One region of the Oleiphilus sp. HI0132 genome, then DNA from elsewhere that is predicted to be linked to it. Evidence: predicted binding sites of a transcription regulator. Region 1 holds the regulator's gene; each other region holds the start of a gene.
What was found. The regulator sigma-54, encoded in region 1, starts transcription at its own class of promoters, with help from an activator protein. The targets are predictions, from matches to a motif close to TGGCACNNNNNTTGCTNT.

Region 1 (4,700 bases):
TTAACCCTTTTGCCTGCTTTTTGTTTTGCAATCGACCCGAGCAGTAAACTTCCAATATCCATAGAGTCAGACCAGGCTAGCCTTGACGACCAGAATGGCACGTCAACCTATACCGGCAATGTCATAATCTCCCAAGGTTTATCTCGCCTAGAAGCAGATAATATTTCTGTAAAGGCGACAAATCGCAGCATTACAACCATCCAGGCCTCTGGCCAGCCAGCACACTTTGTACAACAAGTAAGCGCCGATAGCCCGAACACTCATGGCTATGGCAGCTCTATTACTTATATTGCAAAAGACAACTTGTTACGTTTTTCCGGCCAAGCTAAGTTAGTACAACAAGACAACTCCTTTTCAGGTGAAGAAATAGAGTACGACATTGTACGAAGAGCTATACGCGCCAAGGGAGATCAGACCCAAGGGTCTCGAGTTAAAATTCATTACTACCCTAATGCCGAGACCGCATCGGAAAATACTGAAGTGCCACTAATAAAAGGTTCTCCAGAAAACGAAAACAAACTGCCACTCGAACCTGCTCCAAATGCCGAGTCCGGTGCCGAGCAAAAGCAATAGACCTGAGCAACAATGAAAACTTTAAAAGCAGAAAACCTAGCCAAGGCCTATGATAAACGCCAAATAGTTAAAGATGTTTCCCTGACTATCAACAGCGGTGAAGTGATCGGGCTGCTCGGCCCTAACGGTGCTGGTAAAACCACTTGTTTCTATATGATTGTAGGCCTGGTTAAGCATGATAAAGGCAAGATATCAGTTAATGATACCGACCTATCATCCATGGCTATGCATGATAGGGCACGAAACGGTGTCGGCTACCTGCCCCAGGAAGCTTCAATATTTAGAAAGTTAAGTGTTCGAGACAATATCCTGGCGGTACTAGAGATTAGAAAAGATCTTTCTCGCAGCGAAAGGCGACAAAGAATGGAAGCCTTACTCGAAGAGTTTCACATCACTCACATCAAAGATAGTCTTGGCATGGCCTTGTCAGGCGGTGAACGTAGGCGAGTGGAAATAGCCAGAGCTTTAGCAATGGAGCCTGACTTCATTCTACTCGATGAGCCCTTCGCAGGTGTCGACCCAATATCGGTCAACGACATCAAGTCAATCGTCTCTCACCTTAAAAGTAAAAATATCGGCGTACTCATAACCGATCACAACGTTAGAGAAACGCTGGATATTTGTGAAAAAGCCTATATTGTTGGTGATGGCCATATCATTGCTTCAGGAAGTGCTGAAGACATTCTGAATAATGAAAAGGTCAAACAAGTCTACTTGGGCAATCAATTCAAATTATAAGCCAGTGGCTAGTTCATAGCATTCGATTCGAACAGCATATACAAACAATTAAGCATGACTTTCAGCTTAGAAATGAGTAGCATGCAATTTTCACGTCAACAAGACGATAACTTGATCTAAAACAATTATTTGTAGGCTGGTAACGTAAATATACTTTTATTTGTTTCACACTTTGCTATCTTCGCACTACACTTGTGTAAATGAAGTAAATATAAATACGTTTATTCACAGCGACCATTTCCGCAAAATATAATAAGCGACAATACATGATTCAAAATTTAAGTCTTAAGTTGGTGACATCCTCATGAACATGAAGGTTTCTCTCCAATTAAAGCTCGGTCAACAACTGACAATGACACCTCAATTGCAGCAAGCAATCCGCTTGCTACAATTGTCGACTCTTGACCTTCAAAACGAAATACAAGAAGCATTGGAATCTAATCCTATGCTCGAACTCCAGGACGATAACAACGAGCCTGGAAATACAAGTGATAAACAAGAAAATCAGAATGAAAGTCATCAAAATGATGGCAACGAGTACGCCTCTCAGGACAACCAACAAAGCAGTAGTACAGACACCAGTTCGAGCGAAGCACCTGCTAGTAATGAAGCCGACACGCCTAGTGAAGAGTGGTCAGATACTATACCGGAAGATCTGCCTGTTGATACGGCTTGGGATGACATATATACAAACAATGCGCCCAGTGGTCCCGTTCCCGAAGATGACAACAATGCCTTCGAACAAAGAAACGCTGCTACCGAGTCTCTTGCAGATCATCTAGATTGGCAACTTAACCTTACCCCCATGTCTGATCGCGACCGATACATTGCGATGTCATTAATCGACGCAACAGATACAGACGGCTACCTAACGAATACCGTTGAAGAGATACACGAGGGGCTGCACAACTCAGATGACGAAGACCCGGTTGAATTAGATGAAGTTGAAGCCGTCTTAAAACGCGTGCAGCACTTTGATCCACCTGGGGTATTTGCCAAAGACCTGCCCGACTGTTTGCTGCTACAGTTACGCCAGCTACCAAAAGATACGCCCTGGCTACCACAAGCAAAGCTTGTAATCAGCCACTACCTGAACTTATTAGGATCAAGAGACTACGCTCAACTAATGCGACGCAGCCGCCTTAAAGAGCATGAACTGAAAGAGGTTATCTCTCTAATTCAGTCTTTGAACCCTAAACCAGGTGAATCCATTGCTTCTTCCGAGCCTGAGTACATTGTGCCAGATGTCGTCGTAAAGAAAGAAAAAGGACGCTGGAAAGTTGAGCTCAACCCAGAGATTGCGCCAAAAATAAGGGTCAATGCAAATTATGCTTCGTTTATAAAGAGAGCTGACTCCAGTAACGACAACACCTTTATGAAGGATCAACTTCAAGAAGCAAAGTGGTTTATTAAAAGCCTACAAAGTCGTAACGAGACGCTTCTAAAAGTGGCAAGTAAGATAGTAGCTCACCAACAAGGCTTCCTTGACTATGGTGATGAAGCGATGAAGCCGCTGATTTTACATGATATTGCTGAAGCGGTAGAAATGCATGAGTCCACCATATCTCGTGTGACAACACAAAAGTACATGCATACGCCACGAGGCATATTTGAACTCAAATACTTTTTCTCAAGCCACGTCAGCACAACTACTGGCGGAGAGTGCTCGTCAACAGCGATTCGCGCAATTATTAAGAAGTTAATATCAGCAGAAAACCCTAAAAAACCTCTTAGCGATAGCAAGATTGCCGACTTGTTGAAAGAGCAAGGAATTAACGTCGCCCGCCGCACTATCGCAAAATACCGCGAAGCGATGTCGATCCCCCCATCGAACGAAAGAAAAAGATTGGTTTAATACAATATTTGATAACTTGCTGCCTGCAGCAAGTTGATTTGATAAGCGAAAAGTGAGTCAATATTCAACTCTCGCTAAAAATAACGATGATAGGAGAATACTATGCAATTAAATATCACTGGCCATCATGTAGATTTAACTGATGCACTTAAAGAATATGTGAAAACCAAATTGCAAAAGCTAGAGCGCCATATTGGCGGCATTAGCAACGTACAGGTAACCCTTTCTGTATCGAAACAAGCACATATTGCTGAATCAACGCTACATATCGCTGGTGCAGATATCCACGGCCACGCCGAGAACGACGACATGTATGCCGCTATCGACCAGCTAGTTGATAAGCTAGACCGTCAAATTCTTAAGCACAAGGAAAAGAAAGTTGACCGCGCACACGGCGCAGCAGCACGCTAGTTATTAGCGATCTTTAGAGTCGAAAAATGTCTGAAAATAAAATTACTATCGAGGCCATCTTGTCACCGGAGCTAACCCAACGCGGTTTGCCCGGTGGTAGCAAGAAAAAAGTTCTTCAACAGGCTGCACACCTGGTCTCAAAACAATTTCCTCATCTTGATGAAACTGAAATATTTGACAACCTTATTTCTCGTGAACGACTGGGAAGCACGGGAGTTGGGCAAGGAATTGCCATTCCCCACAGCAGACTGGAAAACTGCAAACAAGTTATTGGTTGTCTATTTACACTTGAAAAAAAGATACCTTTTGACTCGATAGATAACGAAGACGTTGATATTCTTTTCGTTTTACTTGTCCCCTCCGAGGCGACGAGCGAGCACCTGGATCTTTTAAGTCAAATTGCAGAGAAGTTCAACAACACTGCTTTTTGCGATAGTTTAAGGGAATCTGCTACAGGCACTGAACTTTATCAGAAAATAATTGCTTAAGACCTACAAACCTTAGAAGCTCAAAATTGCTAGGAACTTCTTATGAAGCTCGTTATTGTCAGTGGCAGATCCGGTTCCGGAAAAAGCACGGCCCTTCACGTCCTTGAAGACATGGGGTATTACTGCATTGATAATTTACCGGTTGGGCTTTTACTAAACCTTGGTAAACAATCACTACAAGGTAAAGATACAAGGTTAAGTAACGTTGCGATCAGTATCGATGCTAGAAATCTGCAGGGTGGAATAGAAGCATTCCCCCAAGTTTACGAGAAGCTAAAGCAGATGGAGATTGATGTCGATATCATTTTTCTTGACGCACAAAGTGAGACGCTCCTAAAGCGCTTTCACGATACTCGACGCAAACACCCACTTAGCAGCACAACACACTCACTCACCGAAGCGATTGAAACCGAAAGAACGCTTCTCGACCAGCTGGCACTAAAAGCTGACCTGACTGTCGACACTACGAAACTAACCCTATACGAGTTAAGAGACCTCATAAAACTTAGAGTGACAGGCAAACGAGAGCAAGAGCTCGCCATACTCTTTCAATCATTTGGTTTCAAAAATGGTGTTCCTAGCGATGCAGATTACGTATTCGACGTTCGCTGTTTGCCAAACCCATACTGGGACCC
Region 2 (4,700 bases), on a different contig from region 1:
TTCTTCTGAAGAATCCAGATTCAAAGCTGCTTCGACATTAGTTGATCTTGATGGAGGCAGATCATTCGCATCAACAACCAGATCACCCAGAACTCCCGATACCGTCCCACCTTCATCAGCCTGAAAGCCCTGGACACGCATACCCGTGTTATTGACCATGAAACCATCTTTATCCACACCTAGCTGACCAGCACGCGAATATTTGGCCTCACCCTGATCACTAAGCACGAAAAAGCCATTTCCGGTAATTGCTAAGTCCAGGTTATTGTCAGTAAGGCTTACGTTACCCTGACCAAACATCTGTCGAATATTTTGTACTGCGACACCGTCTCCCGTTGAGGTAGCCCCCCTGCCGAAAAAACTATTGGAATAAACATCACCAAACTCGGCACGCGAACGCTTAAAACCAACAGTACTCGCGTTCGCAATGTTATTACCCGTAACTTCCAAGTCCGTGGAGGATGCTCTCAACCCACCTAATGCAACGTTAAACGGCATACTACACCTCTCTTCTGATTCTTTTTGTCGTAATGATTACAATTATTTCGCACGCCAGACACATACTCATGCCTAGTTAATCTCTCTAACATCTTCTAAAGGAATAGCGCCCATACCGGCTAAGTTAAGCGAAATGGCACCACCAGTCCCGATCGATACGCTACTCACATTGGCGGAAAGCAAGGTCGTAATTTGACTTACATCTCCTCCTTGATTCGATTCAGCAGCGATCGTGTAATTGTCATAGGGCATCTGCTCCCCCTTGCTATTTGTTCCATCCCACGAGAATGGTACAGAACCGGCAAGTTGTTGCCCCATATCCACCTGATTAACCAACTCACCAGAACCGTTAAAGATACTTACCTTTAATGAACCTGTACTGGCTTCAAGATCAACCAATCCACTAATTGTTCCGTCTGCCGCCATGGGAGCTTCAGTACCTGGCACCAAAACCGTTCGCCCAACCATTGCAGAAGCCTGCAAAGCCTGACTAGACTGATACTGGGTTGCAAAACTTTCTACTTGCGAACTTAGTTTCTGCATTTCTTCAAGAGAGCTAAACTCTGCTAACTGAGAAATGAACTCACCATTATCTTGAGGGTCCAGCGGGCTTTGATTCTCCATCTGGGCAATCATCAACTCCATAAACTCATTCTGACCTAGATCAGACGAACCTTGTGTTTTGGTCGTCGGTTCATAGCGGTAGTCTGATAAAGCATCAGCAGAAGACACCGTTGTATTTATATCTGTCATAAGATTTAGCCCCTTACTGACCTAGCGTTAACAAACGCTGCATCATTGTTTTTGCCGCATCCATTACATCAATATTGGTTTGAAAGCTTCGAGAAGCAGAAAGCATGTCAGCCATCTCTTCAACGACATTTACATTCGGGTACATCACATATCCCTGCTCATCAGCCAACGGGTGGTCAGGCTGGTAACGCATATCCAAAGGTGCATCACTTTCAACAATCCCTTTTACTTCAACACCTACCGACTCAGGCGTCTGCTGTAAGAAATCCCCACCAACTGCCTGGCGCATGGCATCTTCTTGGACAGCCGAAAAGATGGGCTTTCGGGCGCGATATACTTCATCAATACTACTTGCCGCACTGTCTGCATTAGCAATATTACTAGCAGTGGTATTCAAGCGAATAGATTGAGCAGCCATGCCGGATCCGGCAATATCAAAAATCTGACTAAGAGACATATTTATTCACCCCGAATCGCATTGGTTAGTGACTTGAACTTGCCATTCAAAAACTGGAAGCTGGATTGGTATTGCAAGGTATTCTTCATAAACTCTGCCATTTCTTCTTGGGTATCAACGGTATTACCGTCAACAGATGGCTGGCTGGGCGTTCGATAAAGCAACTCATTGCTTCCGCTCGAGTTAGCATGAGGCAAGTGCTGTCCGTTCGTGGTCGCCATCTCGAGAGACTTTGCGCCTCCCTGGCTAGCCATTTCATTACCCAGGACCGCTTTGAAGTCTATATCTCTTGCCTTAAATCCGGGTGTATCTGCATTAGCCAAGTTATTAGCCAACACCTCAGCACGGTTAACACGTAACTCCAGCGCTTGTTCGTGAATTCCTAATGCATTGCTGAATGAAATCGACATCGATACTCCCACTTGCTTCATCATAAAGTTTCTACGATTAGATAAAGCAATTGCGATGCCAACCAATAAATATTTTTTTAATACTTAAAAATCAAATACTTATGGTTTTATGGAGTTTTTTAGATCGGCAATTCCTATCCTTTTAGATTTGCCGTTTTTTGAGGGAACAAGCGAAGATATCACCTGGGTTGACCCAATTTATAGTCAGAGGAAAATCGCCGAGCACTACCATGGGACAAAGTAATCCTTACTAGCAACAGGCGCTAACTTTTTGGCTTCGGCAAGCGGTGTACCAATATATAAGAAGCCCACGATAGACTCCTCGAGCGATAAACCCAGGCCTTGCTTCACGTCGCCATTCAATGCCATTTCTCCGGTACGCCAAATACCACCAAAGCCCTGCGCCTGAAGCGCTAACAACATATAACCCACCGCAACGCCGCAGGACACAACCTGCTCTTCGAAAGGTACTTTAGGGTGTTCGATGTTTTTGGACACAGCAACGATGATCTTGGGCGCTCGAAGCGGCATTGAGCGGTATTTATTTTCTTGCGCTTCACTAAGCTTTCCCTCATTCGCTTCAGCAGCCTGACAAAACAAATCACCCAGACGATGTAACGAGTCCCCTTCGATCACAAGAAATCGCCATGGCTTTAAGCATTTATGGTCAGGCGTCCTAAGCGCTGCTTGAAAAACAGTTTCCATTTGATCAGGGCTTGGGGCTGGAGCACTCAAGCGAGGATGAGAAACCCTGGACTTCAATATTTCCAACACCGCATGAGAGCCCGCCTCATCAATTGTTTTATGCTCATTCATACCCGCGTATCTCCTGCTTTAATATAAGCTACCTAACCTGCACTATTCTTTTCAGGTGAACATAATGATATAACCACATTTAGATCACGAAACCTTAGTGCAAGCGCTATTTCCCAAGAACGAAATTAAAACAGTGTAAGCAAAATTTGTCTATATATAAGGGAACTGATAACCTTTGCTGCTTATCAGAGATGTATGAAAAAATGATCCCATTGAAAATATCTAATAAAAAATCGTCAACACAGAATAAGGCGACACAACACTCCACCGACAAAATAGATACGCCACCGTCAGTCATGCCCGCATACAACGGCAGGGTTTTGGCTTATTTGACGTCTAGTATCACGATGGCGGTCGGTGTTCTTGAAGGACATTTCCACGACTACTTGATCTGGTTTATTCCTGCGGCCATGTTATGGCCACACCTTCTTTACTTTGTTATTAGACATTTAAAGCTAGAGCAAAGCGCTGCAGCACGTGAGAACACACTACTAATAGATGGCGCTTTGGTCGGTGTCATTATTGTACTAATTGACTTCAGCCCGACGGCAACCATATTCAATATTCTCATGGCGAGTTTTAGCTTCATCGTCGTTGGAGGTATGTCGACCTGGCTCAAAGGCAACCTAATCTTACTTACCTCCACCATTATTTCCTCCATGATATTCGGCCTTGACTTCGCGCCTCACGCACCAATGATTGTCGATCTAGTGGCCGGTATTAGCGCTACAGTCTATGTCTCGGTTACTGCTTACTATACCCACCAACAAGCCGAAGCCTTACATAAGGCCAAGCACCAGATTCAGACACAAAGAGAGCAGTCTATATCGCTTTCTCACAAGCTTGCTAAATACCTATCTCCACAAGTCTGGCAGTCAATTTTTACCGGCGAACGTGACGTGCGCCTGGAAACACAGCGCAAGCGTCTATCTATCTTCTTCTCTGACATCAAAGGTTTTACAGAGCTGTCGGAAGAAATGGAACCCGAAGGTTTGACCGAGCTGCTGAACAACTACTTCAACGAAATGTCGCAAATCGCCTTAAAATACGGCGGCACAATCGATAAGTTTATTGGCGACAGTATTATGATTTTCTTTGGTGACCCAACCAGTCGTGGCGCTAAAGAAGATACGATGGCTTGTGTTTCCATGGCAATTGAGATGCGTAAGCACATGAAGATACTGCGTCAAAAGTGGAAGAGCCAAGGAATCAAGACGCCACTACAAATTCGAATTGGGATCAGTACGGGCTTCAGCACTGTAGGAAATTTTGGCGCTGAAAACCGCATGGACTACACCATTATCGGCAAGGAAGTTAACTTGGCTTCTCGCTTGGAAGCACTATCAGAGCCAGGCGAAATCCTGGTTTCTTACGAAACTTTCTCTCTGATAAAAGATAAGGTTATGTGTCGTGATAAGGGAGAGATTACCGTTAAAGGCTTCGCTAGACCCGTTCCGATTTATCAAATCGTTGACCTTAGACGCGATATCGGTGCCGGTCAGAGCTTCATAGAGCATGAAGCTGAAGGGTTTGCGATGTATCTGGATACCGGAAAAATAGACGACACTAATAAAGACGCTATCGTCCATGCCCTTGAAAAAGCAACTGAGAAACTAAAAGACAGCTAACACAATAACGCTCGTTACTGCCTTGGAGTTCTCAGGCTCTCCGTTTTCGCCTTAAGATCTGCTGTTGCGCGGTAGGGGTTGATATCCAAGCCACCTCGGCGAGTGTAGCGCGCATAAACACTTAAAGAATCACAATGG
Region 3 (4,700 bases), on a different contig from region 1:
TATCGAAGACAAACATCAGCTCTTCTATCTCAGTACCGAGTTCAGCATCAACTTCTTTGATACTATCCATCAAGTCGGCTTCAATAGTTGTATCAATAAAGTTCATAATATCTGCCGCACACTTGACACCACCGATCTTACTGGTCTTAGTCGCAGCGTTACCCGAGAACTGTTTTTCGAGAATATCATTCAGCTCTTGCAAAGCCTGTGGCTGAATGCTTTCGAGAGAAGCGACACGCATAATAACGTCAAGACGTACCTTTTCGTCTAATACGCCTAGCACTTCAGCAGCCTGATCTGATTCAAGATATGACAATACAATGGCCTGAATCTGTGGATGCTCATAACGTATAAGCTCCGCTACAGCACGACCATCCATCCATTTAAGCGTATCTAAACCAGTTGTATTACCACCAACAAGAATTCGGTCAATTAAGCTATCCGCCTTGTCCTGACCTAAAGCCTCTGTCAGCATATTCTTGATATACTCATCAGAACCGATTCCCATACCCGTTTGGGATCCGACAGCCTCCAGAAACTCGATCATTACCCCTTCGACCTGTTCCTGACTAATATCTTTCAATGCCGCCATAGAGGTACCCACCCGCTGTACTTCTTTTGGCCCCATATGCTTCAAAACCTGGGCAGCGTCCGCTTCACCCAGGCTCATTAGTAAAATCGCAGCAGCATCTACCCGCGAAACTTTTGGCAGCTTTTTATCGCCGTCACCATCAGTCATCTACATTTACCCATTGACGAATTACCTGAGCAACCCTAGCAGGGTCCTCAGCAATCAAACCTTTCAAGGCATTAAGTTGTCGATCAAAACCTTCCGAAGCCCCCGGTAACAGAAACTCATCAGAGGCACTCAAAGTAACTCGTTCTCCTGCCTCACCTTCACTCATGGCATCCATCTGTGCCAAACCGTCCTCATCTCCCGCTAAAGCAAGCTCTTTCGCTTGAGCGCCAGCTTCAGAAAGATTCTTAAACACTGGTCGAATGACGGTAAAGATAATAATCAAGGCGAACAACATTGCTATGCCTTTGGGCACCAGCTCTTTGAACCACGCCTGTTCCCATATTTCCGGCTCTTGTACGGCTTCCACAAACTTAGGTGCAAAAGGCGTATTAATCACATTTACGCTATCACCTCGTGCGGCTGAGTACCCTACCGCATTCCTTACCAATAGCGTCAAACGCTCAAGCTCTTCAGCCGTCCATGTAGTATAGCTTACCTCACCTGTTTCCGGGTTGATATTCTGTATATCATCAATTGCTACAGCAACCGTTAAGCGCTTTAGCCTACCTTGCTGGTGACGTGTGTAGCTGATTGTGCGGTCCACCTCAAAATTGCGAGTGGTTTGCTTACGCACATTTGTCGGTAAACCTCCTTCACCAGCGCCAGCACCGTTGGCTACTTCAGGGGCAGCACCCGCTGCGGGAGGCTGATTAGCAAGCGCGCCTGGTACACCGCCATCTGTCATCATCTGGCGCTGCTCATCCAAGGTTTGTTCACTTCGGACTGCTTGCATGTCAGGGTTGTAAAACTCTTCCGTTTCTTCAACCTGGGTAAAATCCACATCAGCCGAGACTTCTGACCTGAAACGATCCGCCCCGAGGATAGGACTCAATATACCTGTAATTCGCTCATTTAGAACTTTTTCCATTTTACGCGAATACTCAAACTCCCTTGAAACCAGCTTGTCTTCTTCGGACTCGTTGTTCCGAGACAATAGATTACCCTTTTGATCAACAACAGTAACTTTGCTCATATCCATTTCCGGCACACTTCCGGCGACGAGATTAACAATCGAGTCAACCTGCTCACGTGTCACTGGCCGCATAGAAGAGGTCTCGATCAAAACTGATGCACTAGGTTCTCTTGAGTCACGAACAAACACCGACCTCTTCGGAATAGCCAAATGAACTCTGGCGCTACGGATATTTCTGAAACTGGATATTGATCGCGCCAGCTCACCTTCCAGGCCTCGCTTAAATCGTGTCGACTCCATAAACTGGCTAGTACCCAAGGCCTGATCCTGGTCAAGGATCTCATAGCCGACACTGTTATCGCTTGTAATGCCATTCGCTGCCAGCTTCATTCTTGCTTCATGAACCCTGCCCGCTTCAACAAGCAATATGCCGGTACGGTGATCCATCTTGAAGTCAACACCATTCAAGTTAAGAATGCTTGAAACTTCTTCCAGGTCCTGAGCTTCTACCGAGCTCATCAACGGCTGATAGTCCGGCTCCTGAAGCCATAAAACAAGCGCCAAACCGAGGGCAACACTCGCGGCCAAACCTACCATCAAACCTACTTGCCGAAAGATTCCAAGCCGGTTTATACCGGTCATCAAGTCACTTTCAGTGCCGACAACGTCAGGCTCACCCGAGATACCACCCACCTGAGCGGGCAATGCTGAGTCTGTACCTGTATCTGTGGGTGCGAGTGCCATAAGTTAACCTTTTACTAAAATCCAAATAAGCAGTGCTTGTTCAAATACCAATCATTACAAACGAGAAGCAAACACTTAAACCGGCATTTTCATAATATCCTGATACGCCTGTACAACCTTATTCCTTACTTGCGTCAACGCCTGAAAAGATACCGATGCTTTCTGAGATTGCACCATTACCTGCGAAAGCGTAACGCTTGGGTCACCCTGCTCAAAAGCCTTAGCCATTTGACCCGCTTTTAATTGTGTATCATTGACCGAGCCAACCGCACTAGACAGCATGTCACTGAATTTAGGTGTTTGGCTCGCTTCCTGGGTGGCATTAATTTTTGTAGGAGATATTTCTTCAGTCTGAACCTGAGTTTTCTGAACCTGCGCACGCAGATTTTTCATCTCAGCCAGCACCTGATTGATATCTGCTCTAGCCCCTACGGAGTTAATCCCAGACATACATCCCCCTTGTCAAAATTTCGTTACTAAAAATACGCTTAAGTTAGTAAATGCATAAAGCGGGCCAATTCACAGACAAGCTGAAATTATAGATAGATTGGAAGGTTTAACATGATAGCATTGCTAATTCTTAGCAATAACAAAAAAAGGGAGCATACGCTCCCATACAGATCATCAGCAGATTGACGAAATCCTGTTGTAACAGGCAACTAGCAGAGCCACCCGTACACTCAATTCGATACCTAGGCAGCCATTTCAGCTGCAATATCGATACCCTGCTCTCTCATTTGAGCAAGCTTATACCTCAAGGTTCTTGGGCTAATACCTAGCTTCTCGGCAGCATTCTTCTTTCTGCCATTTTCTTGACGCAAGGTATCGATAATTATTTGATATTCTCGAAGCTTTAGATCTTTACCTAAACCTGTTCGAGAGTTTGGCTCAACCTCGACCTGCACCGACCTAACTTGCTCAGTCGGAACCTCTTGCTTGGATTCAAGTATCCAGTTAGCCGACTCGGATAAATCCAAGCATAGGTCGCTAACCTTAACCACACCATTGCAGGCCATAATCAGCGAACGCTGAATCGCATTATCAAGCTCTCGGACATTTCCCGGCCAATGGTATTGAGACAAGTAAGTCTCTACACCCTCACCAAACTCCATTTTTTCACGCTTCATTTTGCTAGAATGCTCAGCAAGCAAGCGTTTAGCCAGCGGCCAAATATCCATAGGACGCTCTCGCAAAGGCTTCCAGGCCATGGGAAACACGCTCAGACGATAATACAAATCTTCTCTAAACTTTCCTTCGTTTACGTACTCTTTTAAATCACGGTTTGTCGTCGCCAATACCCGTACATCCAAAGGAATCGCTTTTCTTCCGCCAACTCGCTCCACTTCACGTTCTTGCAGAACCCTAAGTAGTTTTGCCTGCAAGCCTAGATCCATTTCAGATATTTCATCTAGCAATAAGGTTCCGCCATTGGCAAGCTCAAACTTACCGGGCGAACTTGCATACGCGCCGGTAAAAGCCCCTTTCTCATGGCCAAACAGTGTTGCTTCTAGCATATTCTCTGGGATTGCTGCGCAATTCAAAGCAACAAAAGGTTTGTTCTTTCGCGATGATGACTCGTGAATATATCTCGCCAATACTTCTTTACCCGTACCACTTTCACCTGAAATCATTACTGTCGAATCAGATTCAGCAACTTTGCGAGCGACTTCAAAAAATTGCTTAGAGAATGGATCTTCAGCAACAGGCCCTTTCTCATCACTAGACTTTTCTTCAGATGTATCACCAAGCCCCAAAATTTTAATAATTGATTGAATTAAGGTTTTTGGTTCGAAAGGTTTTACTAAATAGTCTGCGGCACCACTTTGCATAGCTTCAACAGCCAGCTTAATTTGACCATAGGCAGTGATAAGCATCATCGGCAAACCAGGATATTTTAACTTAACCTGCTGCAAGAGCTCGTGGCCATCCATTCCCGGCATATTTACATCACTTATCACTACATCAAAATGCGCGTTTTCAAGCTCCTTCAATGCATTCTCAGCACAGTCCGCTTCTACGAAGCCCATCCCTGCAAGCTGTAATGTTGTACACAGTGCTTCTCTTAATTCCTTATCATCTTCCACAATTAATACTTTGGTCGCTGACATGACTTATTTACCTCTTAACACTGAGCAAAATTATTATTAGTAGGAGTAACATTAATTGACGGCAGGTCAATCATTGCAGTCACCCCTTTCTTGGATGAACGCATTCTGAAATTACCTTTATGCGCCTTAACAACAG
Region 4 (4,700 bases), on a different contig from region 1:
GTGTCGGCGTTTCTTTGTTGGGGTTTTGCTCTAGCTCAAACTTATGAGCAGTTAGCCTTATTCCGTTTCTTGTGTGGCTTTATTGGTGCGGGTTTTGTTATCGGTATTCGTATGGTGGGAGAATGGTTCCCTGCGAAGACGGTTGGCTTAGCAGAAGGTGTATATGGTGGCTGGGGTAACTTCGGTTCGGCAGCTGCAGCATGGACTCTTCCAGCGGTAGCAGCTTACGTATATGGTGGTGATGATGGTTGGAGATATGCTATCGCAACAACAGGTGTTGTTGCTTTTGTTTATAGCATGATCTTTTACAAAAATGTTCGTAATACACCGAAAGGTTCGACTTACTTTAAGCCAAAGAAATCGGGTGGTTTGGAAGTAAGTAATAAGCGTGATTTCTGGTTCTATATCGCGATGAATGTGCCTATGTATATTGCCTTGGCTGTTTTGACATGGAAGCTATCTCCAGCGGGTGTAAGTCTACTATCGGCAACAACAGCAAACATTTTATGGGGGGTGCTCGCTGGTCTGTTTGCTTTCCAAATGCACTCAATCTATCAAGTGAACAAAGAACATCTACATACTTCTTTGCCAGAAAATGACCAGTATAAGTTTAAGCAAGTGGCTATTCTAGATTGGGCTTACTTCGTTACCTTTGGTTCAGAGTTGGCAGTTGTTTCAATGTTACCTGCATTCTTTATGGAAACCTTCGATCTAACGCCTGTTATGGCTGGCTTATTGGGGGGTGCATTCGCATTGATGAACTTGGCGGCGCGCCCAACTGGTGGTTATTTGTCAGATAAGTTTGGTCGTAAGAAAACCTTAACTATTCTGATTGCTGGTTTGACGGTCGGTTACTTGATTCTATCGCTAGTTGATAGCACCTGGATGATTCCATTAGCGGTTGCGGCGGTATTGCTTTGTTCTTTCTTCGTTCAGTCTGGTGAAGGTGCAGTGTTTGCAATGGTGCCACTGGTTAAGCGTCGTATGACTGGCCAAATTGCAGGTATGGTTGGCGCCTATGGCAACGTGGGTGGCGTGACCTTCCTGACGGTCTATTCTTTTGTTGATGCATCGACCTTCTTTATGGTGATTGCAGGTGCTGCGGTGGCTTGCTTGGCTCTGGTTCAGTTCTTGGATGAGCCTAAAGGTCATATGCATGAAGTATTACCTGATGGCACTGTTCAAATGATCGAGGTTAGCTAGGTTTAGCTAGGACTTGATTGCGAGCCTGTACTTTTGACAGGCTCGCTCCTTTTTATACCCTCTATTTTTTACCATTTAATATTTATCAGACCTATGCCAGAAGGGAATGAGTATTTCATACTTAGTTGTGTCTGAATTTATGAATAAGGTGGTGTCGTATGACTAGAGCTGTTATCTCAAATACAGGGCTCTCTCAAAAAGAACGCGCACTGTTAATTGACCCTCTGGATTCAAGAGCTGCGTTGTTACGCAGAGCTCTTCGCGAAAACGCTTATCCGATAATCGAGACTGTCACAGATGCTTGTCTTATGCTGGAGAAAGCAGAGGAGCATCAGCCTGATATTCTTGTGGTGGGCATGGACTTGCCCGACGAAGACACTTTACAGCAACTGGTCGAACTTCGAGAGCGCATGCCGCTTCCCGTCATTGTTTTCTCAGAAAAGGATGCGCCGCCGCTGGTTCAGAAGGTGGTGAAGGCCGGTGTCAGTGCTTTTATTGTGGATGATATACAGCCACAGCGCTTGCCTTCAATTATTAATATCGCAGTAGCTCGTTTTCATGAGCAGCAAGGTTTAATAAAGGAATTAAACACGACAAAAACCAAATTGGCCGAAAGAAAGACCTTAGAGAAGGCTAAAGGTTTGTTGATGAAACAGAAGGGCCTGAGTGAAGATGAGGCATATACCTCTCTTAGAAAGTTGGCGATGGATAAGGGGCAGCCGATTGTGAAAGTGGCTGAAAGCATTATTGATGTGTTTTCCTTATTGGGTGATGTCGAGTAGCCCTAAAGCAAGTCGTTAGTAAGTGCTTGGTGCACTGAAATGGGTCGTATTTCTGCGTGATATTGTCAAGTAGTTGATATATAAGGTATAAAAAGTTGGCACGGCTTGTGCTTTAACTGGTATATCTACGAACGCAAGGCGTTCATGAAACAAAACATAATGTCTTTCTATCAACGGCGATCAGAAAGACATCAAACAAGATCGCAATGGCGCGGTCAGGTTTGAACGAGCAAAGGTGCTCATCAGTTAGTGGTCTCATTAGAGGCGACTAATCGGTGGGCGCCTTTTTTTTGGATTTTTTGAAAGTTTATTATTGATTCATTGATATAAAGGAAGCGTTTTATGAAGTGGTTTAAATCGTTAAAAACGGCAACGATGACAACAGTAATCAGCGCAAGTGTCGCAGTTGGTATGACTAGCGGCGCGGCGCATGCAGAGAAATTAGGCTATCCGGAAAAAGAGGAGTTAACTTTCGGTTTTATCAAACTAACAGACATGGCGCCAATAGCTGTCGCCTATGAAAACGGTTACTTTGAGGATGAAGGCCTGTACGTCAAAATTGAAGCTCAAGCTAACTGGAAGGTCTTGCTTGATGGCGTAATTGACGGTCGCTTGGATGGTGCACATATGCTAGCGGGACAGCCTATTGCAGCGACGATGGGTTATGGAACTAAAGCTCATATCATTACGCCTTTCTCAATGGATTTGAATGGTAATGCGATCACCGTTTCAAATGATATTTGGGAACAGATGAAGCCAAATATTCCAAAGATGGCTGATGGAAAACCTGTTCACCCAATTAAAGCTGATGCGCTGAAGCCAGTTGTCGAGAAGTACAAGGAAGATGGAAAGCCTTTTAACATGGGGATGGTATTCCCGGTTTCGACTCATAACTATGAGCTAAGATACTGGTTAGCAGCGGGCGGTATTCACCCTGGCTACTACGCGCCTCATAAGGGTGACACGACAGGTAAGATCGATGCAGATGCCTTGCTATCAGTAACACCTCCACCACAAATGCCGTCTACCTTGGAAGCCGGCACGATCTATGGCTACTGTGTAGGTGAGCCTTGGAACCAGCAGGCCGTATTCAAAGGTATCGGTGTGCCAGTAGTGACTGATTACGAGATCTGGAAAGACAACCCAGAGAAAGTATTTGGTATTACTAAAGAATTTGCTGAGAAATACCCGAATACGACAGTTCGTTTAACGCGAGCGATGATTCGTGCAGCGATGTGGTTAGATGCTAACAACAATGCTAACCGTCCAGCAGCGGTTAAGATCTTGTCACAACCTAACTATGTTGGTGCTGACTATGACGTTATTGCAAACAGTATGACGGGTACTTTTGAGTACGAGAAAGGCGATAAGCGTTCAGTACCAGACTTCAACGTATTCTTCCGTTATAACGCGACTTACCCATACTACTCAGATGCTATCTGGTATCTAACGCAAATGCGTCGTTGGGGTCAGATCTCTGAAGATAAGAGCGACGAGTGGTACAAAGATTTGGCGAAGAAAGTATATCGTCCTGATATCTATGCACGTGCGGCGCAGTCTTTGATCAAAGAAGGTAAAGCGAAAGCGGCTGACTTCCCAGACTTCTCTACTGAAGATGGCTACCGTGACCCACAAACGCACTTTATCGATAACATTGTTTATGACGGTACACAACCAAACAAGTATATCGAGAAGTTCTCAATTGGTCTGAAATCAGGCGACAAGATCTAAAGAGTATTACATATGTCGGACGACAAATGCTGGCCTGAACCAGGGTTTGTTGTCTGACTGCTGATAACGAAGTTTGTCTAAGAAAGATTTATCTTGATCGGCTCTCAATGTTTGTTAGAACGAGAGTCGTCAGTTAACTGAAGTAGCTTTAAGCAGGAGCAGAAGATTATGTCAACGGCGACATCTCTTAAGGACGATATAGAACAACCAATTGTTTGGTTGGATAAGGTATTAGAGTTTGGTGCGATGGCAGCGAAGACTCTGGCAATACCCATGGCAGGTATTGCGGTATTTCTCATTATTTGGGCGGCAGCCGCACAGAGTGTTAAAACTTCTTTGGGGCAGTTTCCGGGTCCCGCGATGGTAATGGAGCAGTTCGTCTCTTTATATGATGAGCACGTTTCCGAGCGGACTAAAGAGCAAGCCTTCTACGAAAGGCAAGAGAAAAGAAATGCGGCACGAGTGGCTGAAGATCCATCTTATGTGCCTAAAATCAGAGCGTATACCGGGAAAGAAACTTTCCTCGATCAGATCTTTACCAGCTTAAAGACGGTCGCTTCTGGCTTCTTATTGGCTGCAGCGATAGCGATTCCCCTAGGCATTGCCATTGGCCTGAATAAAACACTGAACTCGGCTGTTAACCCGATTATTCAGGTGTTCAAACCTGTTTCTCCTTTGGCTTGGTTACCCTTGGTGACAATCTTGGTGAGTGCACTCTACGTCTCGTCAGATCCACTGGTAGCCAAGTCCTTTATTGTTTCGATGATCACCGTAACACTTTGCTGCTTATGGCCAATGGTGATCAATACGTCAGTGGGTGTTGCATCCATTGATGATAACTTGGTCAACGTAAGTAAGGTGTTGCGATTACCTGCTCTGAAACATGTTCAGAAAATTGTTTTACCTGCATCAGTACCGATGATCTTTACCGGAATGCGCTTGTCCTTAAGTATCGCATGGATGGTGTTGATCGCCGCAGAAATG

Region 2: a site for sigma-54 is predicted at 2,162-2,179, ahead of flgB (flagellar basal body rod protein FlgB). Genes of this name have one in related genera too.
Region 3: a site for sigma-54 is predicted at 2,956-2,973, ahead of fliE (flagellar hook-basal body complex protein FliE). Genes of this name have one in related genera too.
Region 4: a site for sigma-54 is predicted at 2,082-2,099, ahead of A3766_RS15260 (CmpA/NrtA family ABC transporter substrate-binding protein). Genes of this name have one in related genera too.

What each region holds. Positions count from the first base shown of each region.
Region 1 covers NZ_LWGJ01001353.1:7,279-11,978, forward strand. The annotation lists gene lptA (lipopolysaccharide transport periplasmic protein LptA) at 1-573, shown strand, start outside; gene lptB (LPS export ABC transporter ATP-binding protein) at 586-1,311, shown strand; gene A3766_RS20700 (RNA polymerase factor sigma-54) at 1,622-3,166, shown strand; gene hpf (ribosome hibernation-promoting factor, HPF/YfiA family) at 3,269-3,577, shown strand; gene ptsN (PTS IIA-like nitrogen regulatory protein PtsN) at 3,604-4,065, shown strand; gene rapZ (RNase adapter RapZ) at 4,108-4,700, shown strand, end outside.
Region 2 covers NZ_LWGJ01001725.1:6,776-11,475, forward strand. The annotation lists gene A3766_RS26360 (flagellar hook-basal body complex protein) at 1-498, opposite strand, end outside; gene A3766_RS26365 (flagellar hook assembly protein FlgD) at 571-1,251, opposite strand; gene flgC (flagellar basal body rod protein FlgC) at 1,265-1,708, opposite strand; gene flgB (flagellar basal body rod protein FlgB) at 1,711-2,118, opposite strand; gene A3766_RS26380 (nitroreductase family protein) at 2,344-2,934, opposite strand; gene A3766_RS26385 (adenylate/guanylate cyclase domain-containing protein) at 3,138-4,562, shown strand; gene queF (NADPH-dependent 7-cyano-7-deazaguanine reductase QueF) at 4,577-4,700, opposite strand, start outside.
Region 3 covers NZ_LWGJ01000014.1:4,555-9,254, reverse strand. The annotation lists gene fliG (flagellar motor switch protein FliG) at 1-739, opposite strand, end outside; gene fliF (flagellar basal-body MS-ring/collar protein FliF) at 732-2,456, opposite strand; gene fliE (flagellar hook-basal body complex protein FliE) at 2,532-2,906, opposite strand; gene A3766_RS00250 (sigma-54 dependent transcriptional regulator) at 3,149-4,564, opposite strand; gene A3766_RS00245 (PAS domain-containing sensor histidine kinase) at 4,579-4,700, opposite strand, start outside.
Region 4 covers NZ_LWGJ01001130.1:8,946-13,645, reverse strand. The annotation lists gene A3766_RS15270 (NarK family nitrate/nitrite MFS transporter) at 1-1,203, shown strand, start outside; gene A3766_RS15265 (ANTAR domain-containing response regulator) at 1,362-1,985, shown strand; gene A3766_RS15260 (CmpA/NrtA family ABC transporter substrate-binding protein) at 2,328-3,716, shown strand; gene A3766_RS15255 (ABC transporter permease) at 3,963-4,700, shown strand, end outside.